DNA from 3 places in the Neobacillus terrisolis genome. Region 1 is predicted to be linked to each of the others. Evidence: predicted binding sites of a transcription regulator. Region 1 holds the regulator's gene; each other region holds the start of a gene.

Region 1 (11,134 bases):
GATTCGGTTGGGAAACAGCTTTACTGATTAGTGCCCTGCCAGCATTTTATGCGATTTATCTACGAATCGGCTTACCCGATTCACCACAGTTCACAGCACAGAAAGGTAATCGAAAGAATTCTATTCTTCAAAACATTACATCTGTATGGGCAAAACCACATACGGTTCAAACAACGATGTTATGGATTTTATGGTTTTGCGTCGTATTTTCCTATTACGGTATGTTTTTGTGGCTCCCAAGTGTAATGGTGATGAAGGGCTTCAGCTTAATTAAAAGCTTTCAATATGTACTCATTATGACACTTGCCCAGTTGCCTGGTTATTTCACTGCCGCATGGTTTATTGAAAAAATGGGAAGAAAGTTCGTTCTCGTTACTTATTTACTGGGCACAGCAGTGAGTGCATATTTCTTCGGTGTAGCTGAATCACTTGGACTTCTCATTACTTCCGGGATCTTTTTATCTTTCTTTAATTTAGGGGCATGGGGTGCGCTTTATGCTTATACTCCAGAGCAATATCCGGCAGTTATTCGCGGTACCGGGGCAGGGATGGCCGCTTCGTTCGGTCGAATCGGGGGAATTCTCGGGCCATTATTGGTTGGTTATCTTGTCGCTCAAAAAACGGCGATTCCAGTCATGTTCACGATCTTTACAGTTGCGATTATTATTGGTGCTTTAGCGGTGTTATTGCTTGGTAAGGAAACGAAGAATACTGAGTTGACTTAAGAGGCGTTGGAGTACTTTAAAGGCTTGGTGAGGTGCTAGAACAATTTTTATAAAAACAAAAAAGGAGGAATACATTTTCGCGATGTATTTCTCCTTTTTAATTATTAGTGTAGACGCTTTTTCGCCTGGAATCTTTTTAATTTTTCAGGTGTAACGTCATTGCCTTCTGGATCAATTACCTTTACATTTTCGAGCGTATTAAGCATTTGCGAGCGAAACGTCTCTAAGTATTTCGCACGAAGCTTGGAGCGTTCTTTCGCCTCTTCTTGCGTTAATCCCGTTGTCTTTGCTTTTTTCGCCAGTTCATTAATTCTTGCAATTAATTCATTTAGTTGCATCGTTAAACTCCTTTTTGAAAACTGTCAACTAAATGCCATAATACTAAATGTCGGCGTTTTTTACAAGTTGGATGTTTTGATTTTCAAGGGATTCGATATAATTCTGGTACCTGCGGTGGACTGTTGCTTTCGATACGTCATAGCCAAATCCTCTTAACGTGGCAGCAATTTCTGCAAAGGTTAATTCATTTTTTCTTAACCTGACGATCTCCTCGATCGGGACCTCTATTTGTTTTCTACCTGTGTTCGTACCTTGATTTTTTAAATTGTTTTGAGGCTCATAGCCGCTTTTTACTGCTCGTTGCATACCTCTTCTAATTTTAATATTGTGCAATTTACGTTGGTATTCCTCAACCATACCGACGATTTTTAAAACCATCGAATCTGCTTCCGAAATCCGCAATTCACCATTATGATCAATAGCATATAGCTTTACATTTTCTTTTAAGATACAGTGGAGCAGGACAATTTTCGTATTCCCACGGCCAAGTCGTGTTTCATCTTGAATGAGAACCGCATTAATATCTTTTTCTTTAATCAACGTCAAAAGCTGTAACATCCCATCCCGATCGAGCTCATAGCCGCTGGCCTGTTCCCTGATAACAGTGTGGATGTGAAATCCATGTTGGCGAGCCAACTGAATAAGTTCCTCTTCCTGTCTTGCTAAAGAAGTTTCTTGAGTATCTTTTGTCGTACTTACCCGACAATATATAATTGCATTCTTTGTTTTCATGATCGTAACCTCTTTATTGATTTACTCCCCTGCCAGAACGGTAATATCTACATTTGTATTTGTCTCTTCTACCGGAATAACAAGGTTATCACCAGGATAAATCTCATCTCCAGCAATTTCATTATTCTTTTCAACCCATTGAATAAATTCAGAAGACGACATTGAATGACGATCAGAATATTCTTCTGCGATTTCCCACAATGACTCTCCTTCTTTAACTGTCACATTTATAAACTCATCTGTTTTATCTAATTTATGTATAAGAGCAAAAATCGAAATATAACTAATTGCAACTAAAATAATTACATAAGAATAACGTTCCCAAAGTTTTTTCATGATTAGCACCCCTACTATACGAATGAATGTTCTGTTTTTATTATAGACCGAACATTCGTTTGTGTCAACGAAAAATTCGAACTTATGTTTGTATCAAAAGTTGATAAATGCTATAATGAGATCAAGTAGAAAACCATATGAGGTGGGAAGAATGACAAAATTATCTAAGCGGCAGCAAAATATTTTAGATTTCATAAAAGAAGAAGTTAGAAAAAAAGGTTATCCCCCTTCCGTACGGGAAATTGGAGAAGCTGTCGGTTTAGCTTCGAGCTCAACAGTACATGGACATTTAGCTCGACTTGAAAGCAAAGGTCTGATTCGCCGCGATCCAACCAAACCTCGGGCTATTGAGATTTTAGAAATAGATGAACAAAGCCATATTCCAAGAACCAATGTCATTAATGTCCCTGTAATTGGTAAAGTTACTGCAGGTACTCCAATTACAGCAATAGAGAATGTTGAAGAATATTTTCCACTTCCAGATTCATTAGCAGCCGGGGACGAAAATGTATTTATGCTAGAGGTTATGGGAGACAGTATGATTGAAGCTGGGATTCTGGATGGGGATTACGTCATCGTCAAACAGCAAAAAACGGCTCAGAACGGCGAAATTGTTGTCGCGATGACTGAAGATGACGAGGCTACCGTGAAAAGATTTTTTAAGGAAAAAGATTACATACGTTTGCAGCCGGAGAATTCCTCACTATCACCTATTATCTTGCAGAATGTTTCGATTCTCGGGAAGGTAATTGGAGTTTATCGGCATATCCATTAAGATTTGTGATTCTAGGATACTATTAAAGTGTGGGCCTTGAGGGTGTTGATCCTCGGGGCTTTTTTGTTTTTTGGGTTTGTTCGGGGGTTCGGTGTACTGGTGAATCGACGCTTTAGTTCCCTTTTTTTGATTTCTACTGGGGTTTCAGGGCACTAATTTACACTTTAGTTCCCTATTTTGGATTTCTACTTAGCTTTTAGGGTACTAACTTACAGTTTAGTTCCCTCTTTTTTGTTTCCCCGGTGATTTCAGGGCACTAACTTATACTTTAGTTCCCTCTTTTTGATTTCCGCGACACTTTTAGGGCACTAACTCTCACTTTAGTTTCCTCGTCTAAATTTCCGCAAGGTGTATAGGCACATTAAAACTCCATCAAAACAAAAAACCCTCAACGCATAAAGCGTCAAGGGCTTTTCTATCCTTATTAATACATTTTCATGTATTGTTCTCTTTCCCATGGATGAACTTGAGTACGGAACATATCCCACTCGATTTCTTTTGCTTCAACGAAGTGCTCAAGGATGTGGTTTCCTAAACCTGCAACGATTACTTCGTCAGCTACTAGGTTTTCAAGAGCATCGAATAAAGTTGCTGGAAGATCGTCGATACCTGCTTCAACGCGCTCTTCTTTCGTCATTACATAGATGTTACGGTCTACTGGAGCTGGAGGAGTTAAATTGTTCTTAATTCCGTCTAAACCAGCTTTTAATAGAACTGCCATTGCTAAGTATGGGTTAGCAGCAGGGTCAACGCTACGTACTTCGATACGAGTACTTAATCCGCGAGAAGCTGGGATACGGATAAGCGGTGAACGGTTGCGAGCTGACCAAGCAACGTAACAAGGAGCTTCGTAACCAGGTACAAGACGCTTATAAGAGTTTACAGTTGGGTTTGTTACAGCTGTAAATCCTTGAGCGTGCTTGATTACACCAGCGATGAATTGGTTAGCTGTTTCGCTTAATTCTAATGGCTTGCTTGTATCATAGAATGCGTTTTCGCCATCTTTGAATAATGAAAGGTTGCAGTGCATACCAGAACCGTTTACACCGAATAATGGTTTTGGCATGAATGTAGCATGGAGACCATGCTTACGAGCGATTGTTTTAACGACTAGCTTGAACGTTTGAATTTGGTCACAAGCTGTTAAAGCATCAGCATATTTAAAGTCGATTTCGTGTTGTCCAGGAGCTACTTCATGGTGAGAAGCTTCGATTTCAAAGCCCATCTCTTCAAGCTCAAGAACGATATCACGACGGCAGTTTTCACCAAGGTCAGTTGGTGCTAAGTCAAAGTATCCACCGTTATCATTTAGTTCAAGGGTTGGTTCGCCTTTTTCATCTAATTTGAATAGGAAGAATTCTGGCTCAGGTCCTAAGTTAAAGTTAGTGAATCCTAACTCTTTCATTTCGTTAAGAACACGCTTCAAGTTGTTGCGTGGGTCTCCTTCAAATGGAGTTCCATCTGCATTGTAGATATCACAGATTAGACGAGCAACTTTACCTTTTTCAGCAGTCCAAGGGAAAACTACCCATGTATTTAAGTCTGGAGTTAAGTACATGTCTGATTCTTCGATACGTACAAATCCTTCAATTGAAGATCCGTCGAACATCATTTTGTTGTCTAAAGCTTTTTCAAGCTGGCTAACTGGGATCTCAACGTTCTTAATTGTTCCAAGGATATCCGTAAATTGCAGGCGGATAAACTTAACGTTTTCTTCTTGTGCCATGCGGAAAATGTCATCTTTAGTGTACTTTGCCATTTCGGTATTTCCTCCCTTTTTTAAAAAAACTATAAAATATTATTGAAAAAAGCGCGACATATGACCTTGCCTCATTGGACCGCGATTAAAGCGACCCGCTTGCAGCAATTCGTTACGAAGGAGTTTTCTAATCTCATTATCAGTCAACTCTCGTCTTGCTTTTTCACTCTCTTGTTTCATTTCTTGAGGCAGTTCGGCATTTTTTGCAAATAACTGCTTAATACCGGCAAGATTAACTCCTTGATCAATTAAATCCTTAATTTCTAGGAGCTTATCAATATCATTAAGTGAAAACATTCTTCTTTTCCCATCAGTTCTGGCCGGAGAAATCAGTTCATGCTCTTCATAGTACCGTATTTGTCGGGCGGATAAATCTGTGAGTTGCATAACCGTTCCGATGGGAAACAGCGGCATTGTTCGACGTATTTCGCTTCCGCTCAAATCGATTTCTCCTCCTTAGTTTTCCTACTTCTTGTGTACATTATATTCTGCGTTAGAAATTCTGTCAATATCATGTTAGATTTTATAACACCAATTAAAAATAAAATTTTTGAATATTTATAATAGGCCTACATCCTTGTTTATAATACACTTTTCACATAAATAATTCCAACTTTTTCGAGGATTTCCGTAAGTTTTTGACAAATTATTTTTTTATTTGGATTAGTTCTTTCTCTAAGAGATGATTTAAGGCTGTACAAATTGCGATTTTTACATGGGAGTAGGTTAATCCGCCTTGTACATAGGCCACATATGGTGGTCTGGTCGGTCCGTCTGCTGTCAGCTCAATGCTCGCGCCTTGAATAAACGTACCTGCTGCCATAATGACGTCATCCTCGTAGCCGGGCATATAGCTTGGATACGGGGTGACATGGGAGTTGATTGGTGATGCATATTGGATCGCCTGACAAAAAGCGACCATCTTATCACGGTCATCAAATTGAACCGATTGAATCAAGTCTGTTCTTGTCGAGTCCCATCTAGGATGCGTGTTCATTCCTAGTCTTTCGAGCATTGCAGCTGTAAACACTGCTCCTTTTAACGCTTGCCCAACCACATGAGGTGCCAAGAAGAAACCTTGGTACATTTCTTGTAGACTATATAATGATGCTCCGGCTTCGGCTCCAATTCCAGGTGAGGTCATTCGATACGAGCACGCCTCAACATATTGCTGCTTTCCGACAATGTAACCGCCCGTTTTCGCTAGGCCTCCGCCAGGATTTTTAATCAAAGAACCCGCCATGAGATCCGCTCCGACATGGCACGGTTCCATGTCTTCTACAAACTCTCCATAACAGTTGTCGACAAATACGACTACATCCTCTTTGATTTCCTTAACGAACTTGATCATTTCGTTAATTTCGGCGATGGTAAACGATGGTCTGGTCGCATACCCCTTCGAGCGTTGGATTCCAATCATCTTTGTGTTTGGACCGATTGCTTTAGTAACCGCATCGAAATTAACTTGGCCTTCATCGGTAAGCGCCACACTTTGATACGATATCCCAAATTCCTTTAGTGACCCAACACCATTTCCTCGAATACCAACGATTTCTTCTAATGTGTCGTATGGTTTTCCGGTTATGTAAAGAAGCTCGTCTCCTGGACGCAGAATTCCAAATAGTGCAATCGAGATAGCATGGGTTCCGGAGATAATTTGCGGCCTAACTAATCCGGCTTCAGCTCCAAAAACTTCAGCATATATTTTTTCCAACGTATCACGGCCGATATCATCATATCCGTAACCGGTGGACGGAATAAAATGTGAGTCACTTACCTTATTATTTTGATAGCTTTGGAGGACGCGAAATTGGTTTGTTTCGATTCGTTCCTCAATTTGTTTATGAATTGGTTCAATTTGTGTTTCTACTTCTTTTACTAATGTTTGTAATACTTCCCCGTGTACGAGCTGTTGATACATCCTTTTTCCCCTATCTTAAACTGAAAATTTTTTGAGTTGCCCAGCGATTTGCTGGTCAGCGTATGCAAACCCTTTACAAGAGTACATTTGCTTTTCCTCATCAAAAACAAGCTCTCGTAAAATCGTTTCATTTTTTAATTGAGAAAGAAGCTTTCCTTCTGTCGCCGGAACATGGACATAGTATGATTCCATTAAACCGATGACCAATTCCTCGATCTTTTGCTTTAGTCTTTGACGGTCTTCTTGTTCAAAAGCACTGATTACAATCGTTTCAGTCTTGGCCGTCGGCACAAAGTCATGGTGCATTGCATCCCTCTTATTATATACAGTCAATTGCGGGAGATGCTCGTTTTCAAGCTCCTCTAATAACTGCTGAACTGTTTTTTCATGTTGGAAATAATCAGGATTAGAACAATCGACGACATGAAGCAACAGATTAGCCTCGTTAACTTCCTCTAAGGTGGACCTGAATGCGGCGATTAAAGTTGTCGGTAAATCCTGCAAGAAACCAACTGTATCAGTTATAAGCGAAGTAAATCCACTTGGCAGAATCATTTTGCGTGTCGTTGGATCCAGGGTAGCGAAAAGCTGATTTTCTTCAAGCGTATCCGCTTCAGTTAATCGATTAAATAAAGTCGATTTCCCTGCATTTGTATAGCCAACAATCGCGATTTGGAAGGCTTTGTTTTTCTTCCGTCTTTCACGATAGCGGTCTCGATGTCCGACAATAACCTTAAGCTGCACTTTGATATCATCAATGCGCCGACGAATATGGCGGCGGTCCGATTCAAGCTTTGTTTCCCCCGGTCCTCTTGTCCCGATTCCCGCACCAAGTCTTGATAATTGCGTTCCCTGGCCCACTAGCCGAGGCAGCATATATTGAAGCTGGGCCAATTCCACCTGCAATTTTCCTTCCTTTGATTGGGCGCGCTGGGCAAAAATATCAAGAATAAGCTGAGTTCGGTCAATAACCCTAGCATCAAATTCTCTGGACAAATTTCGAATTTGGCTTGGTGATAACTCATCATTAAAAATAATGATATCTGGTTCGAGTTCTTCTGCTAAATTCTTCAGCTCTTCTATTTTACCTTTCCCGATATAGGTTGCGGGATGGACCCGATCCCTTTTTTGACTTAACGAAATCAGGACCTGTCCTTTTGCTGTATCGGTAAGAGATGCAAGCTCTTCCATTGAGTATTGAAAATGAAGATCATCCACCATTGCAGTTTGACAGCCGACTAATATAACCTTTTCTAAATCCGCTTGTCGTTCCAATAAACAACCTTCTTTCTTTATGTAACTGTGTTGCTATCCATATCATAACAAAATATCATTAATTTCCATAATGTATCATTATTCAGGATATTTTTCCCCAATAAAATAGTTGAATTTCCTACATTCCATGTTAAAATTTTAATATTGAATTCACGAAATTGTCATTTATTTATAAATATAGGCAAGTTAGCGGGAGTTGGAAACGGAATGACCTGGGAAGTATTAAGTATAATCGGAACAATTGCCTTTGCTGCGAGCGGTGCGTATGTAGCAATGGAAGAAGAATATGATATTTTAGGAGTTTACATTCTTGGGATCGTTACCGCTTTTGGCGGAGGAGCTATCCGGAATTTGTTAATCGGTGTTCCCGTATCTGCACTTTGGGATCAAGGAATCTATTTCTCAGTTGCTTTACTATCCATTACGATCATCTTTTTGTTTCCAAATAAATTGCTGCAGCATTGGCAGCGCTGGGGCAATTTTTTTGATGCCCTCGGTTTATCAGCCTTTGCGATTCAAGGGGCACTTTACGCGACGAAAATGGAGCATCCGATTAGTGCGGTGATTGTGGCTGCGATTCTGACCGGTGCCGGCGGCGGAATCATCCGCGACTTACTTGCGAAACGAAAGCCGCTTGTATTAAAGGATGAAATCTATGGGCTATGGGCTATTCTTGCTGGCCTTGTAATAGGGCTGGATTTTGCCCAGTCTGGAATTGAGCTTTATATTTTATTTTTTGTGATTACTAGTTTACGGATTCTTTCTTATACGTATAATTGGAAGCTGCCTATTCGCAGCATGGCTCCACAGGATAAGCTTCAAGGTATGCCGGAGCAATAAACGATTAAATTTTGAGCGATATAGATAAAAGCTGGCCGTGGTGGCCAGCTTTTTTTTGAAAAATCAAAGTCACTTCCAAGCTCAATCATTCTTCTTCAAACACTAAATCATTGCTCCTTATCGTTAATAGCTCGTGCCGGTCGTAACTGTTTTGCATGAGGATCCGCATCGATTGCGCGCGGATCGATTTTTCAATGATGTTGCGGACATAGCGTCCATTCGAGAAACCACTCGGGCTTAAAGCTGTTTTTATAATCATTAAATGACCTTTGAGTTTTTTTTCGGCTTCGTGACTCAGTACATATTCCCGGTCCTTCAGCATCCTTGCCGCAATTTCCATCAACTGATCAATCGAGTAATCCGGAAAGTCAATTACCAACGGGAAGCGTGAATGCAAGCCAGGGTTTAGGCTTAAAAAGTAATCCATTTCCCTTGAGTAGCCGGCTAAAATCAGCACAAATTCATGCTGTTTATCCTCCATATGCTTTACAAGTGTATCTATCGCTTCCTTCCCGAAATCCTTTTCCCCGCCTCGTCCGAGCGAATACGCCTCATCAATGAAAAGAATCCCACCTAGTGCTTTCTTAACTAAATCCCGCGTTTTTTGGGCGGTATGGCCGATATATTCACCAACGAGATCGGCGCGCTCCGCTTCGATTAAATGCCCTTTCGTCAACACATTCATTTTCAAAAATAACTTGCCAATCAATCTGGCAACGGTTGTTTTTCCGGTTCCCGGATTGCCTTTAAACATCATATGAAGCGCTTGTTTTTCGGCTTTCAAGCCCATTTCTTCTCGCTTTTTATTTACATATATCCAGGCGTAAATTTCCTTAATCATTCGTTTCATATCTTCCATTCCAACAAGTGCACCAAGCTCTTCCTCGATTTCTTTTAAAGCTGTATGCTCTGGTGGAATGATCTTTGGAACAACTTTTTGAGAATCCGGGGTTACTTTCGATAACTCATTTCTCTTTTGCGAATTGAGGGTAATGCTAATCTGTCCATTATTTTTCATGCGCATTGGTTGATCCAAAGGTTTCACCTCACATTCTAAGACAGTATACGCAACAAACAGTCATTTGTGACAAATGCCTATGTTTATTTTTCTAATTAGCTTTGTTAAAGAACAAAGTTGATTTTGAGCATGCTGTTGATCTTCGCTGCAGGTGCGAGACTCCTGCGGGAGAAGGTGTCACGGGAGACCCCACAGGCGCTTGCGCCGAGGAGGCTCCCGGACTCCCCCTAAGGTGCGCGAGAACCTCTCGCTGCAATCAACAGCCCAATTTTACAAAGCCTTCCAATTAAAATCCGACTTGATTGAGGCGTTAAATTCCAATGCCCTTTGTTCTTGGCTGCCCGGCCAAAGATACCTCTTTTATATGTATTCGGGACATCTTTAATTCATTCAAAAAGGAACAGACTAGCAAAGCAAATAAAAAAAACGACCCACCACGAGAGTGAGCCGTTTTTACCAGGATCTATACAAGAAGGATTACTGTGCGCCTTCTAAGTCTAATTGAACATTCCGCTGAGGGGCAAAGGTAGAAATTGCATGCTTATACACTAACTGTTGCTTCCCTTCTGATTCAAACAAGACCGTAAAATTATCAAACCCTTTGATTTGACCTCTTAGTTGAAATCCGTTCAATAAAAACACAGTTACGTTTGTTCCGTCCTTACGAAGCTGGTTTAAATACTGGTCTTGGATATTAATGGATGTTTTCATTACAGATCCTCCTCTTTTATCTCTAATATTATGTATTCGATTTAAGTTGAAGCTTTCCTTCAATATAGGCAGAAATTTCAGAGATTTTTTTCACAAAATCATCTTCCCCTATATTAAACCATTGTACATTCATTTTATTACGAAACCAAGTTAATTGCCTTTTCGCATAGCGGCGGGAATTTTGCTTCAATGTCTCAATGGCTTCAGGCAGGCTTGTCAGCCCATCTAAATATTGATAAATTTCTTTGTACCCTATTGCCTGAATCGATTGACATGTACGAAGGCCGCGCTTATACAAGGACTCGACCTCTTCCAGCAACCCCTCCTCGACCATTAAATCAACACGGAGGTTAATGCGCTCGTATAATTGCTCACGATCCATTGTCAAACCAATTAAAGCCGTCTCATACATCAGTTCTGGTGATTGATTGGCTTGTGTCTCCTCTTTCGTCTTTCCGGTACAATGATAAATCTCAAGCGCCCTAATTACCCTGCGAACATTGTTCGGATGGATCTCACTTGCACTTTGTGGATCAATACTGGCTAATTCATCGTGCAAGACCTGATTTCCTTCCAGATCTGCTCGCTTTTCAAGTTTGCTGCGAAATTCAGGATCGGATAGGGCATCTGAAAACTGGTAATCAAAAATGGCTGCTTGAATATACAGCCCCGTACCACCGACGATAATTGGCAGCTTATTTCG
Region 2 (11,134 bases), on a different contig from region 1:
AATGTTTGTCCGAATCGACGCAAGCAAATAAGATAAAAACGGCAGAATATCATCATCCATTGCCGAAATCGAATACCAGCAGCTTTTCATTTTTTCATCTGTAACATATAGAGCCAATGCAGTGCTTTTTCCATATCCTGCTCCAGCATGAACAATTGTTAACGGGTATTTATTGATTGCTTTTAATTTTTTTGTCAGCTTTGCTCTACGAAGATCGGTGTTTTTTATGGCAGGAATTATGATCTTTGTTTGAATAAGCGGAATAGAATTCAATCCTTACCCTTCTTTCAACTATCGAAATATTCCTATTATCGTAACATATAGCCCATAAAAAATTGCTCGAAATAGGAGATGGGTAATTGTAATATATTGTAAAATTATTTTTCTGTCCCCTTAGCCAAGTTCATAAAAAGTTATTAATAAATACAAAAGAGCTTGAGGAAATTCCCCAAGCCCTATTGCTATTCTAAAATGACTATTTTAACTGTTCTTCTGCCCCATGATAAGGCGTCGGCATGCGTAGGCATTAACACATCAATTTTATGCCCTTTAATTGCAGATCCTGTATCCCCTGCAATGGCAACGCCATATCCTTCGACCCATACTTTTTTTCCTAATGGAATAACCGAAGGATCAACCGCTATTAATTTCATATATGGGTTTGCTTTAATATTATAGCCAAGTGCAGTGAACGCCCCAGACTCTTCCGGACTGTATGCTGTTGAAGTGACATACAATTCTTGACCTACTGGTGCAGCCGTGTTTTGTACATTACCCGCTCCAATTGCCCGATTGTTGGCCTCTTGTTCGATTCGAATCGCTTCTTGAGCCGCGTTTAACTGTGCCTGGATATCCGTTGTTTCCTCATTAATTTGACTGTATTTTTCTTGCATCGCTGCTAGGGATGCTTGTCTTTTTTGCAAGTTAGACTCAAGCTCAGCCTGTTGTTTAGCCAGAACCTTCTGTTCCTCTGCTAACACCTTTTGCTGCTGATCGATCTCTTTCTTGGTTTCTTCAATTTTTTTAAGATCTTCCTGCTGTGCTTCTAAAATATTATTATCAGCATTTAGCAGAACTGTTACCGCATTAGCCCGTTGAACGAAGTCATCAAAGTTTTCCGCTTCTATTAAAACTTTAAAAACTAAACTTAAATTATTATCATTTTGAAGAGCTACAAGTCTTTTCTTCATAACCTCTTTACGGTTAAGAATCTTATCCTCGAGAATGACGATCTCCTCTTTTTTCTTTTCAATCAGCTCATTCATAGCGGTAATTTTACTTTGAGTAGCAGCCATCGCTTCCTTATTTTCCGATATAAACGAAGTAAGCGATTCCATTTCTTTTTGGATCGTTTCAATTTCTTTATTTACAGTCTGCTTTTCATTAGCCTTTTGTTCAAGCTCTTGTTGTAAATTTTGTAAGGTATTTGTTTGTGCATAAGTAACGAGAGTACCCGAAATGCACAACATTGATGTAAATGTTACGAGAATCATACGCTTAATCAGATGCATACACTCTCCTCCTATACATCTAGTTATATCAAAAATATGTACCAGTAATGTTACAGAAGGATTAAAAATACGTCTTATTTTGTCATAAAACAGGAAAATAACACCAATTTTGGGTGAGAAGGGCTGTTTTTTGTAAAAAAATAGGACAGCCTCAGCTGCCCTGCTTTTTATATTTTTAAAATATCACTGCTACTTCCTCTAATGGCCAGTAACGGAGATCAACTTTTCCTACTACTTGTTCAACCGAAATAAATCCGAAATGGCGACTATCCCAACTGCCAAGACGGTTATCCCCTAACACAAACAATTTCCCCTTTGGAACGGTTTTCTCTCCCGTGATCTCTGTTAATGTAAAATCTCCGGTTAAGCGTCCCCCGAGGGCTTCACTTCTATATATGTCCAAAAATGGTTCATCTATTTTTTTATCATTTATATATAATTGATCGTCTCTGTATTCTATTTTATCTCCAGGAAGACCAATGATCCGCTTCACATAATCCTCTTTTTCATTAGCATGAAACACAATCACATCGAAGCGATCTAAGTCGCCAATTTGGTAACCAATTTTATTCACTACAAGCTTATTACCATCTTCAAGAGTCGGCATCATCGACTCACCTTCAACTACGTAATTAGAAAAGAAAAAAGTTCGAATGAAGGCAAAAATGATAATTCCAATCGCTAATGCTTTAATCCACTCCAAACTTTCTTTTTTAATCTCTTCCTTCATTAAATCTCCTCCATCCATTACGATCTGCCTTTTTTTCTATCCGCCAGTATGCTCTCTTTTTATGCTCTTATTCAATCTTACTTCAATTCTTTTACCGACATACCAAAGAATAAAAATGACCAAGGTAACAACGATGGTTCGCACAGGCTGTTTAATCAGAGCGTTAAGATCGTAACCTACAAAGCTAATCGTAAAGATCATCACCATCTTACCGGTAAACACCGCCAGCATGTATTGCGCTATACTAACATTTGAAAGACCGGCAACGATATTTACTAACGCTGAAGGAGTAAACGGAAAACAAAGAAGAAGAAAAATCGGACCAAAACCATGCTGATCGATCCAGTTCATCAGCTTCTCCACTTTAGGATGCCGATGTAAAAATTGCAAGATTCTTCGTTGTCCAAACTTCCTAAAAAATAAAAACACTAGGACAGCACCTGCACAGGCACCAATCCAAGATAATAAAAAACCTAACCAAAGTCCAAAAGCATTGGCATTCGCCATCACAAATATCACTAACGGTAAAAACGGAAGGAAGGCCTCAAGCATAGGGAGCAAAATCCCCGGCAGCGGGCCAAATGATCGGTATTCGTTTATTAGCGTCATAATATTTTCCATCGTAAACCATTCTTTAAATGTTTCAAAATCCATTGAAAGTATCTCCTTGTTCACCAAAGCTGAGTAAATTATGAGGATTTATTTCGGTTTCATCTTCCATTTACCTTTATTCTACACTTATTTATGACGAATAGAAAATCCTTCTCTTGGCAGAGGCTACTCCTTTAGAAATTCATGTAATGCTTGTTTATTTTTCTCAAAATCAATATTTAAAACCAAACCAATTCCTGATACGCGCATATCGGTATAGGATCCATCAATCGGAACCCGCATTGTCTCTATTGTCCCATGTTTTGTCATGTAATCTGTTCCAATTGAGATCAGATCACCTTTCCCTAAGTTGGTATTTACAAAAGGAGTAACAACACCAATTAGTTTCGGTAGCTTTGGGATTGTGCCGATGCTAGCAAACTGATTGGCCAGCTCTTTTACGACCTTTTGTTGCCGCTGAACCCGACCGAAATCACCAACCGCATCATGACGAAATCTTACATAGCCAAGCAAATGCTCTCCGTCAAGCCTTTGAGCCCCTGGTTCAAGCGTTACATCAATATATTCTTCCATTCTTTTTTCAACATCTACCTCTACGCCTTTTGGAAATGCCTCATCAATTAAACGAACAAACCCTTGAAAGTCAACAAGCGAATAATATTGTAAATCAAGATCGAAGTTTTCCTTTATCGTCTGTCTCAATAGTTCCGGTCCGCCATAAGCAAACGCTGTATTTATCTTATTCTTACCATGCCCAGGAATATCAACATATGAATCTCTCATAATCGAAGTCAATTTGAAGATCTTCTTTTCAGGGTGATAATGAACAATCATGATTGTATCTGCTCTCGAATTTTCCTTTTCGCGTGCATCACTTCCGATTAAGAGAATGTTCGCCCCTCCATATTGATCTCGTTTTCCATTAAAATGGTATTCCTTGTTTTTTCCCCTATCCCTATCTCCCGAGACTAATAGCCCTTGTTTATACTGATAATAAGAATAAATGGTTCCAACTAAGATTAGAAGTAAAAATAAGTAAAGGACCCTTTTCCATTTTTTCTTCAGCCTTCTCTTTTTAAATTTGTTTTTCTCATACCTCATGGTCATAGCCCTTTCGTATTATTTTTTCTTTAGTTATGACTTCTTTGTTTTAGCAACGGTTTCCTGTTTTTTTCAGAATTTTTTAATAAAATTTAGAAAATTGCCCATTTGGAAAAAATAAAGTCATATCTTGATTTCATCTTCGTTTTTTTGTATGATAAAAACGAACAAATGTTCTATTTTTCTAAAAGGAGAAGAATGGGATTATGACAAGAATACCTGAGGAAGAAAGGGATTTGATGGAAAAAGCCATTTATTTGCCAATGGTGATTACCGTTTTGAATCGTGACCTTACTGTCATTGATAAAAGTCCATTCAAACTAAAAAAACCCTACTCAGCATTAGTAGAGGAAACGTTGAAGGTGATCCAAAGAGAGATGGCTGAAGTTAAGCGGCTAATGAAGCAAAAGCAACTAAAAGTGGAAGAAATTCACCGTGACGAGGCCTTCACAATGTTTATGTTCCTTTACAAAGGCTACGAGGAGCATCATAACTATTTCAACCCGCGAATCCGTAATAAGGTGCAAGAGTTGCTTGAGTATTACTTATACCGGCGCCATACTTTAGGAGCTTCAAAATAAAATTCCCACCAATAAAGAGAAGCATGTCCTTTGTCGGTCCATGCTTCTTGAATCATTCTTATAATGCCTAATGCTTTCCGTACTCACCGTTGCCTTCGGATGCTTCAAAATACCGCTGCTTACGGTAAAGATAAAAGGAATTGCGCTCCGTTTCTTCAATTCGTTGCATTAATTTTGTCCGTAGTAAGGCTGTTCGCAACAGCTGGTTTTCAAAGGAACTATACGAAACAGGAATTATATAGGATTCCTTGTTTCGGAAAGTAACGAGAGTCGTATTTGGCTCTAATCGTTTATGTGACACTACGTGTTCATGGGAGATCCATATGCATTGTATGTTTAATGGTGATGTTGTTGGAAAAAAATAGATGGAGTTTGTGGGGTCAATGGTGATTGGTACTTTGTGGGTGATTCCGACCAGCTGCTTGGTTCCAGTTATCCGACCTTCATAGCTAGACCCGAAATATTGACAACTCTTCTTAATAATATCTATCGGTCGAAAGGGAGAAAGAAATTCATCCTTTAGCTCGACAATTTGCGAATATGTTTTACTTCCATACATGGTAGGTATAATCATCATCGTACACGGATTAATTTCATATTCATCGATCATCGTCCTCTTTTTTTCTCTATTCATTTTTTCATCTCCTTTTTACAGTCTGATTTCATATTACCATCTCATTCTCGTTTATAAGTTAAATTTTATAAAAATTGCTAATTTATTCATAATTTGGATAAAATATTTTTTAAATTTTCAAAATTTTTTATTGATTCTTTCCCTAAAACTCCATATAATAGTAAAAAGGTTGCAGGGGTGATTACGATGAAAGAGAGATCCTATTCAGAGTTAATGAAGTCCGGTGCCATGAGTAAGCAAAAGTCTGGCGAGTCCTTTGTTTTGGAACTGTACATTGAAATGTTACTGTCCGAGGTGCTTTTAACTTCACAAAAGGAAAAGTTGTTAACCCGTATCGATCAAGCCATTGATGACCGCAACCAAGAAGCATTCATTCATTTATCAACCCAATATCGCGAACTTAATAAACAATTTGGAACTTAATACGAAAAGCTCGAGCGCCTTAACGAGGCGCTCGAGCTTTTTACTGTTGTCTGTTTTTTTGTTGAATTTCGTATTCCTCAAGTCTGGAAATACGCTCCAGCATAGTTGGATGACCATAACGGAAAATTTTCACCAACAATGGCGGATTTACTTGACTAAGCCCAGCCTTGGTAAGCTCTTGGAAAGAGTCAATAGCTGCCTCACTGTTCTGAGTCATTTCAATTGCATAACGATCCGCTCTCGATTCTTGATAACGGGAAACAAGATTGTTTAGTGGACTTGCGGCAAACATTAGCATCGATAAAATCAATAAAAAAAGTGGAAAACTGCGAATATCACTTACAGACTCTATTTTTAATATATTTCCCCATTTGGGTATTATCCAGTTCATAATTCGATGCACTAAATACAAACCAATAAGACTCATAAGCAAATACCCAGCGATCCCTATATAAATATGTTTTTCAACATAGTGAGCCATTTCATGTGCCATGATAAATAAAATTTGATCATCATTCAAACGGTTCAAGGTTGTATCCCACAGGACAATCCTTGAATTGGAGCCAATCCCCGTTACATAAGCATTTAATGCATTGGTTTTTTCGGCCATGTTCACTTCAAATACATGCTCTGCTGGAATCTTTGCTTTGCTGGCCAAATCTAAAATTTTGTCTTCGAGCTGTTTGTCCTTTAAAGGATAAAAATCATTGTAGAGCGGGTCAATTAATACAGGCTGCACAAACATCAAGAACAAAGTAAAAGGAATGGATAATAACCAGCTATATAACCACCATCGTTTTGTGCTTTTTTTCATTAGCCAATACAAAACGACGACAATGACAAACATCGTGACATAATTGATCCAGAAATCAATTAACTCATCTTTCATCCAAGCCGGAAAGGATTGGGTTGAGATATTGTATGATTTCGATAAGGAAAAACTAATGAACCCCAGCGGGAAAGTAGCAAGATAAGCAAAAAGGGATAACCAAAAAAGATAAATGGCTTTTTGAAATACTAAATAATTGCTTGAAGTTTCTGCCCAGCCTTTAAACGCTTTCGATAACCCAAACAAGAGGATCAGGAAATAAATGAGCCATTCAAGCGGGGTTGACAGGAAAAATAGCAAGTTGCGCGTCCTCGAATATTCCTCTGTCAGCATAAGTTCTCTTCCATTTAAGAATGTAGCCGGGTCGGCTTTTGTTCCTTCATATTCGAACGGCAGGCTTGTATCCGCGAAATAAAACAAATATAAATAAACTAGCAATCCATATATGGCATATAGTAATACGGAAAAAAACCCCAGCTTCCGCACCATAAGCAACTCCCCCTTTTTGTACAACCTTTTATTACTATATTTAGTAAGAAATAAATATAAATAGAACAGTATGTTAGAACAAATCACAAATCAAAACTTGTCTATAATAGATTGAACGAATAATGGGGTTCATATGATAAAAATCAAAAACTGCAAGGAGACGTTCCCCTGCAGTTTTTTAAAAGAAATAAGCATAAATGGATAAGACGGTAATCGAGCCTAAAACAACGATGATTACATTGGCTCCTAAAAATGCAGCAAGGAAAGCAGCTGCCGCCCCTAGCAGACCGTACCAAATATCTTCTTGAATAAATAATATTCCTGGAAAAATAAGCGCCCCTAGAGTGGCATACGGAACATTACGTAAAACACCTTGAATAAACGGAGGCAGTTTTCGCCCCTTAAATAAAACAAATGGCAGCATTCTTGGGATATAGGTTGCAAGCCCCATTCCAAGAATCATTAGGATTACGCTATTACTCAAGTCCCCTGCCCCCTTGTCTTAATTTAAGCGAATTGACCAACTCGATGATAAAGGCAGATAAAAGAGTTGAAACAACAATAGCCCACCCCGTAGACAGCCATTCCCCAACTGTAAAAATTGTATTAAAGCAAGCCGCCAAAGCAGCTAACAGGACGACTTTTACACTCTTCTTTAAAGATGGAACAAGAAGGCCAATAAACATAGCATAGAGCGCAACTGACATGCTATCTTGGAGTGTTTGCGGTAAATTTGCTCCAATTACATAGCCAACTCCGGAGTTAATCACCCAGCTTAAGTATGCAATTAAAGTTAAGCCAAACAAATACCCCGTAGTTACAGTCCCTTTATTTGTTGCAGCTACCGAGAAGGTTTCATCGGTGATTCCAAAAGAATACACCATTTTCTTACTTGTCCGATCATCCTCACACATTTCATTAAGTGAAGCTGACATAAGGAAATGGCGAATATTTACAATAAAGGTTGTTAAAATGATTTCGAAGACTCCGGTGCCCAAAGTGATTAAACTCAAAGCTATGTATTGAGAGGCACCTGCGTAAACAATAACACTCATTAAGACGGTTTCTATAAGTGTTAAACCGGTTGTTTTAGAAAGAAGACCAAACGTAAGAGCAATCGGGAAATAGCCGATAGCAATACTGAGTCCTGATTGGAGTCCTTTTTTAAACTCCGAAGATTGCTTATTAAGTACCATTTCCACCATTATCTTGTCTCACCACCTAACAATATTTCAATATATTAACTAAACATCGTGGAATTGAATGAAAAAACAGTTAACTTGCGTTATTATATTATACACAAGCTATTCCTATTTTTGTCTAGGAAAAAATTTTTATATAAGATACTCATCTTACATTATTCTATTAAAACTATTTTCTTTTCTGCCCGTAAAATTGATAGAAGGATTTGCTTAATGATAAAATAATAGGCTTTAGAAAGAGGACGATTGAATGAAATTAAAAGAAATTGGGGCTTTGTTTGCTTTGGCTGCACTCTGGGGGGCATCCTTTCTGTTTATCAGAATAGCCTCGCCTGAAATCGGCCCTCTCCTCACCATCGAGGCACGGGTAACGATTGCCGGTTTAGCCTTATTCCTGTTTATCTTGGCAACTAAACGCTCAGCTAATTTTAAGCAGTGGTGGAAGCAATATTTAATTATTGGTGCATTAAATGCCGCAATCCCCTTTACTCTCATTGCTATTGCTGCCATCCACTTAAATGCTTCTATAATGGCTATTGTAAATGCGTTAACCCCAATTTGTACTGCCTTAGCAGTGTGGATTGGGATGAAAGAAAAACTGACCGTAAGAAAAGGATTAGGGATGGTCATAGGTTTGGCAGGCGTAGTCATTCTAGTTGGCTGGAGCCCGATTTCGCCTACGAAGGAAGTATATATTGCGATTGGCTGCAGCATTTTATCGACTGTCTCTTACGGGTTTGCGGGGGTTTATATTAAAAAGACGTTTACAAAGGTTTCTCCTCTATCGCTGGCAACAGGACAGCAAATTGGTGCAGCTATCGTTTTGCTGCCTATCACTCTATTATTTTCACCCCCACCGACAGCTTCATTTTCGCTAGTCGTTATTCTATCTGTAGTCGGGCTGGCACTGTTTTGCACATCAGTTGCATATCTTTTCTACTTTTACTTAATCGATAGCGTCGGACCAACGAAAACGTTAAGTGTCACTTTCTTGGTTCCGATTTTCGGAATGATTTGGGGCTTTGTTTTTTTGCAGGAGAAGATCACCTATGGAATGATGATCGGTCTGTTAATAATATTAAGCAGTGTATTATTAATTTCAGATATATCATTCGGACCGAAAGTGAAAACAGCCAAAACTTCACCACAGTAAAGCAGTGGGGGACTGTCCCCCACTGCTAGTTTTTTAACAAATACATGTTTTCTTTTTGACACCGATAGTTGATCTTGCTTCAATCTTTTTAATATAGTCGGTTGCTAAAGGCACTTTACATGCCGTCTTCCCAACATCTACGTGAACTTTTCCAATTATTTCTGCCGCTTTTACCGCTTCTTCATGTAATGGAAGTATATAGGCTCCGACACAAATAACAAACGTATTAATATTATAGCGAACTCGATTTTTTTCTTGATGAATAGTGCCTGTTACTTGGTCCAATAGTGTTTTGATTTCTTCAAGGTTAAGCTTTTCATCAGGAGTAATCGAAATATAGTTGGCATATGTACTCCAACCGCAACAGGTAATCAGTTCCTCCTCTGAACTCATCCATTCCAGTGCCAACTCATGAGCATAATTGCTTTCTGCAGCCACACTCGCTACTGTATACTCTGCAAGCATATACCAATTCGCTTTCTTTGCCCATTCCTGTAAAGTTTCTTTTGTTATCTGTTTTGGATTAACGGAAAGGCCGGCTAAATACATTGCATCTGAGTTTCCAGTATCGAATAATGCTAACGCCAATTCATGATTCTTTTTCACATACTTCACAAGCTTTTTCAAATCGCCAACCTTTACACCAAACAGCGGTTCTTTTGCGCCGTGCCGAATAAAGGTTTTTTTCGTTTGCTCAGAACCTAGTTCTTTAAGCTTTATCATGATTTCAGCTAAATCCATTTATTATACCTCATTTAGGAGACGGTGATTTTCTTTCAGGAGTTATACCGAACAAATATGTCACCTACATTTTGATTGCAATTATTTTGTGGCGGACACCTGTTCCGTTATTTTCACAAAAAGTGTTGTTTTGATCGGCTAAACGGACAACCGATTCCTTATTTGATCATAAATTAGCATTATTTAGTGGTTTTTACTTGAATAAGGTATCCTGTGTCCTCTTAAGTCTAAAAAAAGGTAATTTTATCAAAATAAGGTCCTCTATGTCCGTTCAAAAACCTAGCTTTGTAATTATATGCTAGATTAAGACCAATCTGACTGGGCTTTTTCCATACTATAAAGTTTCAATAACAAATCCAATTTTACCCAATTGATCCGCTTTTTCCATCCGTTCAAAAGCTTTCGCAAATTGATCGAGTGGATACATATTATCGAGGACAGGCCTAATTTGATGGGTTTCGATAAACTGAAGCATTTCAGTATATTCCTCACCACTCCCCATTGTTGAACCGAGGAGGTTAAGCTGACCGTAGAAGAAACTGCGGAGATTAATTTGCACATTATCACCAGCAGACGCTCCAAACGTCACAATCGTGCCGCCAGGACGTAATTGTTCAAGCGATTTATTAAATGTAGCTGCTCCAACACATTCAATCACAAGATCCATCTTTTCTCCATCAAGTGCTTGGTTCCAATCCTCATTACTATCAAACGCTTTATCTGCTCCTAGCTTAAGCGCTGTTGCGCACTTCTCCTTCGACCGGGAAGTAACGTAAACAATCGCTCCCGCTGCTTTAGCAAATTGCAATAATAACGTGGCAACTCCACTGCCGATTCCTGGAATCAAAACTTTCATACCTGCTTTAAGTTTCCCGCGTGTAAACAAAGCCCGGTAAGCTGTAAGTGCCCCCAATGACAGCACCCCTGCTTCCTCCCAAGTTAAATATTCCGGTTTTTTAAATGCGTTTTCTGCTGGAACAACAACCTTTTCTGCAAATGTTCCATGAAAAGGCAAACCAAGTATTTCAAAACCGCTTGGCGGTGCATCACTGTTTTCCTTCCAGCCAAGGCCTGGGTTAATGATCACTTGATCACCTACTTGAACATTAGTGACACCCTCACCAACCG
Region 3 (11,134 bases), on a different contig from region 1:
TATTTATCTAATTATATTTTACCGCAATAGGATTGTTACTGTTCAATCAGGCAAAACCTAAGACTAATAGGCTCATCATTAGTTTTAGGTTTTTTTTATTCCAAAATTTACTACAATAGGTGATTATGATGAAAATCGCTAAAGTAATTAACAACAATGTTATTAGTGTTATCGATGCTCAAAATAAAGAATCCGTAATTATGGGCAGAGGGATTGCTTTTCAGAAACGCCCTGGTGATGTTGTAGACGAGAGTAAAATCGAAAAGGTGTTTAAGCTCGACAACAAGGATGTTTCGGAAAAATTTAAAACATTACTTTACGAAATCCCTTTAGAATACATGGAGGTTTCTGAAGAGATTATTAACCGTGCCAAAGAAAGAATCGGCAAAAAGCTTAATGACAGCATTTATGTTTCGTTGACCGACCATATAAATTTTGCGATTGAACGAAATCAAAAGGGCTTATTAATTAATAATGCTTTGCTTTGGGAAATTAAAAGGTTTTATAAGGATGAATTTTGTATCGGCTTAGAAGCGTTAAAAATGATTGACAGCAAGTTGGGCATTTCTCTTCCTGAGGATGAAGCGGGCTTTATTGCCATGCATATCGTCAATGCTGAGTTAAATGAAGAAATGCCAAACGTGGTGAATATAACGAAACTAATTCAAGATGTTCTAACAATCGTAAAGTATCATTTCAAAATTGAGCTTGATGAGGAATCATTAAATTATTTCCGCTTTCTCACCCATTTAAAGTTTTTTGCCCAGCGCCTTTTTAGTGAAACTCATTTCGAGAGTCGCGATGATTTTTTATATGAATTGGTTAAGGATAAGCACAAGGATGCATTTCACTGCACGGAAAAGATTAAAAGTTTTATTGAAAAAACTTATAGGCATACGATTACGAAGGAAGAAATGGCCTATCTTACGATCCATATCGAGAGGGTTGTAAATCGGAATTAATTTTTTCTAAAGAAAGCGTTGACAAGAAATGAAAGCGCATGCTATTCTAATATCACAAATTAATATTGATTTGTTAGGATTGTTACTGATCATGCAGGCAAAACCTAAATTGCAATGTCACCTTTGACTTGCAATTTAGGTTTTTTTTTATTCCCTGAATGATGGAGAACTCGTAAGCGTTGGCCATGCTTACGAATATCTTCATCCGCTTTGTTAAAACTAAATCATAATCAAACAGGATTGTTACTGGTTAAGCAGGCAAAACCTGAGAAGCTCGAGTTGGGTAAATATGCCCTCTCCTGCTCCTCAGGTTATTTTTTTTCAAAAATAAGGAGGGTACTGTAATGGATTATACAAAAACAGCTAAAAGTATTGTTGAGCTTGTTGGCGGCGAAGAAAACGTACAGCACATGATTCACTGTATGACAAGATTACGATTTAACCTACATGACATAAAAAAAGTGGACCGCAAAAAAATGGAGAAGGTTCCTGGAGTAATGGGCACAAATATTAGCGGTGGACAGTTTCAAATTATTATCGGGAACGATGTACCAAAAGTATATACCGCCATTTTAGAAAACAGTTCCATTAAGGCAGATAGCAAATCAAAGAAATCTGGCAATAGTAAAAATGTGATTGCCTCTATCTTTGATGTGATTTCCGGTGTATTTACACCGATTCTTCCTGCGATTGCCGGTGCCGGTATGATCAAAGGATTGCTCGCCATCGCACTGACGCTTGGCTGGCTAACAAATGAGAGTCAAGTTTATACCATCTTGAATGCAATTGGCGACGGAGCGTTTTACTTCCTGCCTATATTATTAGCAGTTAGTGCAGCGCGTAAATTTGGAAGCAGTATTTATGTAGCAGCAGCAATCGGGGCCGCCCTCTTACACCCAACCTTAACCGCATTATTAAGCTCAGGTGAAAAGGTTGCTTTTCTCGGTTTACCTGTAACCGCTGTCACCTATTCTTCTACGGTAATTCCGATTTTACTGGCAATTTGGATTGCATCTTATGTTGAGAAATGGGTCGACCGGATTATTCCGAGCATGTTTAAACTGATTGTTGTTCCAACGTTAACGATTCTAATTGTGGTACCTGTGACGCTAATTGCGGTTGGACCTCTAGGTAATTATCTTGGAAACTTGCTTTCTTTTGGAGTTGGCGCATTATTTGAACATGGCTGGATCTTTGCTGGATTAATCTTAGGTGGTACATGGTCATTAATTATTATGACGGGTATGCACTATGCTTTTCTTCCAATTGCGATGAACAATCTCGCTACAAAGGGGTACGACTTGATTTTACCTTCAATGTTCATGGCCAATATGGGGCAAGCTGGGGCAACATTTGCAGTATCTTTACGTTCAAAAAATAAATCTTTTAAATCACTTGCGATGACGACAAGTTTAACTGCTGTGATGGGGATTACCGAACCGGCTATGTATGGCGTTAACATGCGATTGAAGAAGCCATTTATCGGAGCGTTAATCGGTGGTGCTGTCGGAGGAGCTTATTACAGTGCTTTAGGCGTAAAATACTATATCCTTGGCGGTAATGCCGGTTTACCAGGGATTGCATCATTTATCGGTGAAGGATTTGTATTAGCAGTATTAGGTTTCCCAATTGCTTTCGCAGCTGGTGCTATTGCAACGTATTTAATGGGCTTTGAGGATGTTGAAAGTGATGAGGAAGAAACGACAGATGGTGATCAAAGTAAAGCTGATGGTTCATCACCAGATGTAATCGTCGCCGCTGAAAAATTATTTAGCCCATTAAAAGGTGAAGTAAAACCATTAAGTGAAGTGAAGGACTCTACGTTTTCAAGCGGGATTATGGGAAAGGGTTTTGCCATCCAGCCAACTGAAGGAAAAGTTGTATCTCCCGTCACTGGTCGAGTTACGACTATTTTTAAAACAAAACACGCAATTGGCATTACGAGTGATAACGGTGCAGAAATTCTTATTCATATTGGTTTAGATACTGTTAAATTGAATGGAAAGCATTTTACTGCACATGTTAAAGATGGTGACTTTGTGGATGTTGGTGATACTCTGGTAACCTTTGACTTGGAAGCAATTAAAGCTGAGGGCTACGACTTAACGACACCAATTATTATTACAAACCCTGATCGTTATCAATCGATTCAACCTGTCAAGGAAGGACATGTTGAAACACGAGATGCATTCATGGCTTTATTAGTATAAGTAAAAATAAGGGGGATTTCCCTCCCCCTTTTCTAATTTTTATATATTCATTCTAAAGATAAGAGGTTTACTTAATATTTTTACTAGGAGGAAACAAAATGAATACAGTTGGCAATAAATTTCCAGAAGGATTTTTATGGGGAGGGGCAACAGCTGCTAACCAAATGGAAGGTGGATTTCACGAAGGCAATAAAGGGTTAAATATTGCCGACGTTCTTCCTGGAGGAAAAGAGCGTTTATCGATTTTACAGGAACCTGGTTTTAACTTTGAAATTGATAAAAGCAAATATTCTTATCCAAATCATGAAGGTATCGACTTCTACCATCGCTACAAAGAAGATATTGCCTTATTTGCAGAGATGGGCTTCAAAGCATTCCGTATGTCGATTGCCTGGACACGAATTTTTCCAAATGGCGATGAGTTAGAACCAAACGAAGCGGGGCTTGCCTTCTACGATCGTGTTTTTGATGAATTACACAAGTATGGAATTGAACCGGTTGTAACCATTTCTCACTATGAAATGCCGGTTAACCTTGTTAAGGAATACGGCGGCTGGAGAAATCGTCAAGTGGTCACCTTCTTCGAGCGCTATGTAAATGCAATCTTCAACAGTTATAAAAACAAAGTAAAATATTGGATGACTTTTAATGAAATTAATAGCGGCTTAGTGATGCCGATTATGGGTCTTGGCTTCTCGATCCATAAAGAAGAAGACCGTTACCAACCTACTTTCCAGGCATTCCATCACCAATTTGTTGCTAGCAGTATTGCGGTAAAAGCATGTCACGAAATCATTCCTGATTCAAAGATTGGCTGTATGGTTATCTTCGCACCGGTTTACGCTTTTGATAGCAATCCGGAAAATGTCATGTTTGCCCTTCAAGAGGAGCGCCTCTTCAACAACTTCTGTGCCGATGTTCAAGTTCGTGGTGAGTACCCTGCTTTCATTAAGCGCTATTTCAAGGAGCATGGCATTGAATTAGAAACTCAAGACGGTGATCTTGAGTTGTTGAAGGAAAATCCTGTTGACTATATCGGCTTCAGCTATTACATGTCTCGTACAGAGAAAAAAGTTAAGACAGAATTAGAAGCATCACAAGGCAACATCATCGGCGGAGTGAAAAATCCATTCCTGAAGGCAAGTGATTGGGGCTGGGAAATCGACCCTGAAGGATTGCGCATCTCCTTAAACAAGCTTCACGATCGTTATCAGGTTCCCCTCTTTGTAGTGGAAAATGGTTTAGGGGCTTATGATAATGTCGAGGAAGATGGCTCCATTAATGATGACTATCGAATTGATTACTTGCGTGAGCACATTAAAGCGATGGGTGAAGCGATTGAAGACGGCGTTGAGTTGATGGGTTATACAAGCTGGGGCTGCATTGACTTAGTCAGTGCATCAACCGGTGAATTTTCCAAGCGCTATGGCTTCATTTATGTTGACAAGCACGATGATGGCAGCGGAACACTTGAGCGTAAACGGAAGAAATCTTTCTATTGGTATCAAAATGTGATTGGTACAAATGGAGAACAATTATAAAGATTAAAGTTCGTCGGTATCCGTTGTGGGTACCGGCGTTTTTTCGTTTGGAGAAATACGGAAATATTCCTTTATTTCCTAGGCAAGCGCAGAAAATGACACCCTGATGCAAAAATAGCAGGCAATCGACTTTTGCTGATGTCGAAAGACAAAAAACAACATCGTTATTGGAAAACACAATAAATGGACTCATACCATATAAGTTTCTCAATATTTTCAGGTATACAGAACATTTGTTCTGAATACAATAAAAGTATACTAAAATGTTGAAGGGTGATAAAAATGGAAAGACTCCTTTCACGCTCGATGATTGAAAAAATGCCTTTAGAGATTATCTATATAGCAAACAATCAGCAATTTTCAAATCGAAAAATCTTAGTGAACTCCATCGACAAGACATACGTCTATGCTTTTTGTTATCTCAGAGACCAAATTCGGCGCTTTAAAATTGAAAATATACTATCGGCTATACCTGCAAAACGGCTGCGCTAGAAAAACAAATGGATAGCCCAAATTCGGCTATCCCCATCATTAATAACTAACCAGCTGATTTTTCTAGCCTTATGAATCGTTGTAAAGCGAGTAGAACAATGAAGGAGCTGACTCCGATGATATCCGTAATCATTTCCGGATAAATCAGACATAAACCTCCGACAATCCCTAGAATCCTTTCCGATAAATATAGCTTCCGAAACCAAAACCCAATAATCCCGGCACCAATAATCATCATTCCACCAAGTGCAGTACAAACAACCCAAACTAAATATACAATTGTCGTCTCAATCATTAATAGCTCAGGTGACAACACAAACATGTATGGAATAATAAACGCTGCAATCGCCAACTTTGCGGAGTCGATTCCTGTTTTGATTGGTTCTCCACCAGATACTCCTGCTGCAGCAAAAGCAGCCAAGGCGACCGGAGGGGTTATATCAGCAATAATCCCAAAATAAAAGACAAAAAGATGTGCCGACAAATCTGGAACACCCAATAATATGATCGCGGGTGCGGCAATTGTTGAGGTAATTACGTAATTCGCCGTTGTCGGTGACCCCATTCCGAGTATCAGCGAGGCGATCATCGTGAAGAATAAAGTTGGGATTAACGCTCCACCTGCAAGATCTAATAATCCATTCGCCAGCTTAAGTCCTAGCCCTGTTTTCGTTACAACTCCAACAATGATTCCCGCACAGGCTGTGGCTGCGGCCACGCTTAAAGCGGTACGTGCACCATCAACTAATGCTTCGATAAAACCTTTAACACCGATTCTTGTTTCTTTCCGGATGGCACTAACTACTACTGTTACAACGATCGACCAAATCGCCGAGCGCATTACGCTCATTCCTGACATTAACAGAAGCACAACAATGACAATTGGGATTAATAGATATAGCTTTCTTAGTACTACTTTTTTGTCAGGCAGTTCTTCTTTCGTTAATCCGCGCAGACCAATTCGTTTTGCCTCTAAGTGGGTCATAATCCAGATTCCGGTAAAATATAAAACGGCTGGAATGGCAGCGGCTTTTGCGATATCCCAATAGGAAATGCCATTTCCAATAAATTCAACCATAAGAAAAGCAGCAGCTCCCATGATTGGCGGCATGAGCTGTCCTCCGGTAGAAGCTGCAGCCTCGACTGCACCGGCAAATTCTTTCCGATAACCTAATTTTTTCATCATCGGAATCGTAAATGCTCCCGATGTTACAACATTAGCAACCGAGCTTCCACTGATCGTTCCCTGTAGGGCACTTGAGAAAACGGCTACCTTAGCCGGGCCCCCGATTCTTCGTCCCGCTACAATAAGGGCCAAATCATTGAAATACTCTCCTACTCCTGTTTTTATTAAAAATGAGCCGAACAAAAGGAAAAGGAAAATGAACGTTGACGATACTCCAAGTGGAGTCCCAAGAATTCCTTCTGTCGTAAAGAACATCGTCTGAACAAGACGTTCTAACGATAGCCCGCGATGAGCAATAAAACCTGGCATGTAAGGACCATACAGGGCATAGATCAAAAATAAACCGGCTATAACGGTGATTGGCAGTCCAACTGTCCGTCTTGTTGCTTCTAATACGAGGATTAATGCGGCTAGTCCAATATAAAAATCAACAGTTGTCAGCTGCCCCGCCTGCATTACCAATTGATCAATATTTAATGGCCAATACGCCCCTACCACAACAGAAATAATCGAAAGGATGAGGTCAAATAAGGTCACTTTATGCTTTGATAACTGTCGTTTTCGCGCAGGAAAAAGAAGAAAAATTAACGCAAGGGCAAAGCCTAAGTGGATTGAGCGTTGCAGCTGGGCTGTTAATATCCCAAAGATTGAGGTATATAACTGAAAGCAAGAAAATGCCAGCAATCCCAAAAAGACCGCCCAGCCTAAATAACCGCTTAATTTCCTAGAAGCAGCTTCTGGATCGTATTTTTCCATCAGCGCCTGTTGCTGCTCTCTCGTTAGCTTCTCCAATTCAAGATTCAAGGATGTTCACTCCCCTCAACAGCTGAATTAAATTTAGTTTCTTTATTTTCATGCGGACCCATGTTCCAGGTTGAATAAATTTGGATAAAGGATAATACTTTTTTTGATAGATTACCGTATGATTGGCCTTGACTTGACCAACACGTAAATCGATCTCCGAAAAGCTTTTTTTCATATTTTGTATAAAATATTTCCCGTTTTTCACCTCAAAGGTCTCGCCAGGTCCTGCATTTGCTGGCATTCCAATCGCAAAATCCTCATACTCCAGTTCATAAAGTTCCATTTTACCATCGTGTTTTACCCGAAATTTTTCTATCACATTACTTAAATGAATGGAATGGGTGTACTTGATTTGGAAGGTTGAGTCTGTATTAAACGGAATGAAGGCGATCGATTTGTTTGTATTTTGATATTCAAACACAAGAGCTTGCTTATAAGGAATGAACAATGCTGCAGTAGTTAGAACAACTAATAATATGAGCAGGGTAATCCGTTTTCTTATTGTCATACTCCCCTCCTTTAAAAAATGGAAAAGATAGACCGATCAACTGGTCTATCTTTTATCAAATTGTTTTCAAAAATAGCTTATTCGGCCTTAATCCCTTTTTCATCAAAGTATTTTTGTGCTCCCGGGTGAACCTGAATTCCAACACCGTTTAATGCCTTTTCCGCCATAATCAGCTTGCCTTTGGCATGTGTCACTTGATTTGTATTTTCAAAAATAGCTTTCGTAATGTCGTAAACAACCGCTTCGGAGAGATCGGAGCGAACAACGAGCATTGCCTGAACAGCTACAGTTTTTACTTTCTCCTCTAATCCGTAGACACCTGAGGCCACTTCATCGGTTGTATAATATGGATATTTCTTAATTAACGCCTCGATTTTATCCTGTTCGATCGGAATAATCACCACATCTTCAGTTGCAGCCAGGCTTTCCACTGCACCTGTTGGAGTCCCGGCAGTAACGAACGCGGCATCAATCGTGCCGTCCTGCAGTCCGGCTGTCGATTCGTCAAAGGAAAGATCTTGCTTTTGAATATCGGCAAATGTCATGCCGTGGACCTCAAGAATTTGCTCTGCATTGGCGACAGTACCTGACCCTGGAGCTCCAACTGACACCTTTTTATTTTTTAGATCGGCTACCGATTTGATCCCCGATTTTTTCGTCGTTACGATTTGAATCGTCTCAGGATAAAGGGTTCCAATCGCCTGTACATTCGTGATCTTGCTCGATTCAAACATAAGTTTACCTTCAATGGCGTAGGCAGCAATATCTGTTTGTGAAAATGCTAGCTCTGCTTCCTCATTATCAAGCAGTTTCATATTTTCTGCTGAAGCACCTGAAACCTCCGCGTTCGTTTGAATACCTGTTTCGTCTGAAATAATTTTTGCAAACGAGCCGCCCAATGGATAATAGGTTCCTCCCGTCCCACCGGTTACAATACTAATAAACTTAGGCTTATCCTCTTTAGTATTGCTAGCTTTATCACCGCTATCCTTTCCCTTGTCCGTCCCACATGCCGCAAGAATCATCATGGTGAGAAGCACTACAACTGCTGCGATCGATTTTTTTCTACAAACCTTCAACAAAATTCCTCCTTTATATATGTAGATATGCTTTATACCCTTAAGATCTTTGTTAAAAAGATACTTGTACTAAGATTTTTATAGCTTTATAGAGGAATATATGATTAATTTAGGGAATTTGTTTTGTCAGTCTGGAAGATAAATCGCTTTTTTCAGTAGCTAAGTAGTATTAAGAAAATTAATAGTTAGGATTAAATAGTTAAATAATAAACGTCCGGTTTATCTGTTATCGTTAATTATATAATCTTTTCAAGGAGCTGAATCGGATGTATTTGGAACGAATAAGAGTGACAGAGGCTAATCAATATATGAACGTTCCTCTAAAAGGGAAGCTCCACGGTAAAATAAAAACCATTTCCTGTGGCTTGTTTTTAACCTTCTTTTTATCGTTTATGGCAAACCAACTTGCAAAAGCCCCTTTCCTTTCAATTATGGGAGTAATGATCATCTCGATTTTATTAGGTGTTTTCTGGAATGCGGTAATTGGATCATCGTTGAAATATTCGGCAGGAATTACGTTTAGCAGCAAGTATTTATTAAAACTTGGGATCATACTTATGGGGATCCGTTTAGATTTTCAGCAAATCCTGAATACTGGAGTTTCTGTCTTATTTATCGATGTAATTGTCATTATTTTTACCCTCATCATCACGATTTTGATCGGGAAGGCAGCGGCTGTTGATCGAAAACTAGCGGTATTAATCGCAGTTGGGACAGCAGTCTGCGGTGCAGCAGCCATAGCAGCGGTGGCCCCGGTAATTAAGGCTAAAAAAGAACAGACTGTACTCGCAGTCGCCATCATCGCGACAATTGGAACGTTTGGCACACTTGTTTATACATTCGTCTATCAATCTTTCAACCTTGATCCAACGCTTTATGGTGTCTTAGTTGGCTCAACTTTACAAGAAGTTGCCCATGTGATTGCCGCTTCCGCACCAAGTGGTGATATTGGCAGCGAATCAGCTATCGTCGCAAAACTCGGTCGGGTCGCCTTACTTATTCCAGTCGCTCTTGTGATCGGTTTCTTATATAATAAGAACGATAAGCAAGCTGATGAAAATAAGAAAAGAGATATAAAAGACTTACCGATTCCGTGGTTTATTTTTGGATTTTTAGGATTTAGTTTAATCAATACGTTTGTGTCTCTACCGGAAAGTATTACAAGTGGGATTCTTTCCTTAAGCGGTCTGTTTATGTCCATGGCTATGGTGGCGCTTGGTTTAGGGATAAACGTAGTTGAGTTTAAACGAGCTGGAAGTAAACCGGCCCTCATCGGGATATTAGGATTCGCCGCTTTAGTTGGATTAGGTCCGTTCCTTTTGTATCTTCTTTAATCCTAAGGGGAAATCCATATGTTTCTTGACCACCTGAAAGTTTTTTATATTGCGGCAACGAAAAAGAATTTCTCGGAAACAGCCAAGGTTCTTCATTTGTCCCAGCCTTCCGTTAGTCTACAAATCAAACATCTAGAAGAATATTTAAACACCAGCTTATTTGACCGAAGCACGAAAAAAATGGAGTTAACGGATACCGGCAAGCTTTTGTATCAATATGCAGAACAAATTATTGAGCTGGTGAATGTGGCGGAGAAAGAACTAGCCCTACTATCCGATACAATTCATGGAGATTTGCGCTTAGGTGCCAGTATGACGATTGGGGAATATTTACTTCCCTACCACCTCAGTGCTTTTATAAAAAAATATCCTAAAGTCCATATTAAGATGAAAATTGATAACTCCCATCAAATTATCGATAAGCTACTTAGTGGGGAAATTGATTTGGGCTTTATCGAGGCGACTATTCATCATGAAAAATTAGAAATCATTCCTTTTTTAGAAGATGAGCTATTGATCATTTCATCGATGTCATCTCCATCCCCGTTGCTTGTGGATGAGTTTATTGAGCTCGACCAATTGGTCTTATTGCCTCTCATTATGAGAGAAAGAGGATCAGGGACAAGGCAGGTTCTGGAACGAAAATTGTTGGAAAACAAATTAGACCCTAGTAAGCTGAATGTGATCTTGGAGCTTGAAAATACGGAGTCGATCAAGTCAGCAGTAGGATCCGGCCTTGGTGCAGCAATCATTTCTAAAACAGCGATTCAAAAAGAAGCGGAATTAGGAATTTTGAAGACAACCAGGATTAGGGGGCTCTCGTTAAAACGGCATTTTTACTTGTTAAACAAAAAGCAGAGTTTATCCCCTGCAAGTGATGCGTTTAAGGAATTGTTTCTTGGTTTGTTTAGGTGAAGTGGGGGAGACATTGGGTGTTATTGGGGGCTATTGGGGGCTTGGCATTTGTACCCAATCATTCTTGTCCCATATATAACATGATATGGTCCATATACGATTT

Evidence for each region. The regulator LexA, encoded in region 1, represses DNA repair genes until DNA is damaged. The targets are predictions, from matches to a motif close to CGAACATATGTTCG.
Region 2: ACI48O_RS02790 (YhjD family protein) is a predicted target of LexA. The motif match lies at 4,119-4,132, and genes of this name have one in related genera.
Region 3: ACI48O_RS17395 (WYL domain-containing protein) is a predicted target of LexA. The motif match lies at 4,940-4,953, and genes of this name have one in related genera.

What each region holds. Positions count from the first base shown of each region.
Region 1 is NZ_JBKFGH010000014.1:125,352-136,485, forward strand. It holds gene ACI48O_RS10440 (MFS transporter) at 1-725, shown strand, start outside; gene ACI48O_RS10445 (DUF896 domain-containing protein) at 830-1,063, opposite strand; gene ACI48O_RS10450 (YneB family resolvase-like protein) at 1,107-1,796, opposite strand; gene yneA (cell division suppressor protein YneA) at 1,818-2,132, opposite strand; gene lexA (transcriptional repressor LexA) at 2,284-2,907, shown strand; gene glnA (type I glutamate--ammonia ligase) at 3,332-4,666, opposite strand; gene ACI48O_RS10470 (MerR family transcriptional regulator) at 4,706-5,107, opposite strand; gene ACI48O_RS10475 (methionine gamma-lyase family protein) at 5,313-6,587, opposite strand; gene hflX (GTPase HflX) at 6,603-7,862, opposite strand; gene ACI48O_RS10485 (trimeric intracellular cation channel family protein) at 8,070-8,702, shown strand; gene spoVK (stage V sporulation protein K) at 8,788-9,738, opposite strand; gene hfq (RNA chaperone Hfq) at 10,198-10,431, opposite strand; gene miaA (tRNA (adenosine(37)-N6)-dimethylallyltransferase MiaA) at 10,460-11,134, opposite strand, start outside.
Region 2 is NZ_JBKFGH010000004.1:134,547-145,680, reverse strand. It holds gene ACI48O_RS02815 (winged helix-turn-helix domain-containing protein) at 1-273, opposite strand, end outside; gene ACI48O_RS02810 (3D domain-containing protein) at 462-1,511, opposite strand; gene lepB (signal peptidase I) at 1,687-2,241, opposite strand; gene ACI48O_RS02800 (TVP38/TMEM64 family protein) at 2,278-2,895, opposite strand; gene ACI48O_RS02795 (LCP family protein) at 3,019-3,954, opposite strand; gene ACI48O_RS02790 (YhjD family protein) at 4,161-4,535, shown strand; gene ACI48O_RS02785 (competence protein ComK) at 4,603-5,169, opposite strand; gene ACI48O_RS02780 (IDEAL domain-containing protein) at 5,356-5,592, shown strand; gene ACI48O_RS02775 (M48 family metallopeptidase) at 5,633-6,910, opposite strand; gene ACI48O_RS02770 (AzlD domain-containing protein) at 7,089-7,373, opposite strand; gene ACI48O_RS02765 (AzlC family ABC transporter permease) at 7,387-8,115, opposite strand; gene ACI48O_RS02760 (DMT family transporter) at 8,363-9,265, shown strand; gene ACI48O_RS02755 (DNA alkylation repair protein) at 9,299-10,006, opposite strand; gene ACI48O_RS02750 (zinc-binding dehydrogenase) at 10,341-11,134, opposite strand, start outside.
Region 3 is NZ_JBKFGH010000029.1:9,372-20,505, forward strand. It holds gene licT (BglG family transcription antiterminator LicT) at 129-962, shown strand; gene ACI48O_RS17385 (beta-glucoside-specific PTS transporter subunit IIABC) at 1,307-3,172, shown strand; gene ACI48O_RS17390 (glycoside hydrolase family 1 protein) at 3,271-4,713, shown strand; gene ACI48O_RS17395 (WYL domain-containing protein) at 4,996-5,205, shown strand; gene ACI48O_RS17400 (TRAP transporter permease) at 5,252-7,147, opposite strand; gene ACI48O_RS17405 (DUF1850 domain-containing protein) at 7,185-7,703, opposite strand; gene ACI48O_RS17410 (TAXI family TRAP transporter solute-binding subunit) at 7,781-8,782, opposite strand; gene ACI48O_RS17415 (YeiH family protein) at 9,049-10,116, shown strand; gene ACI48O_RS17420 (selenium metabolism-associated LysR family transcriptional regulator) at 10,135-11,031, shown strand.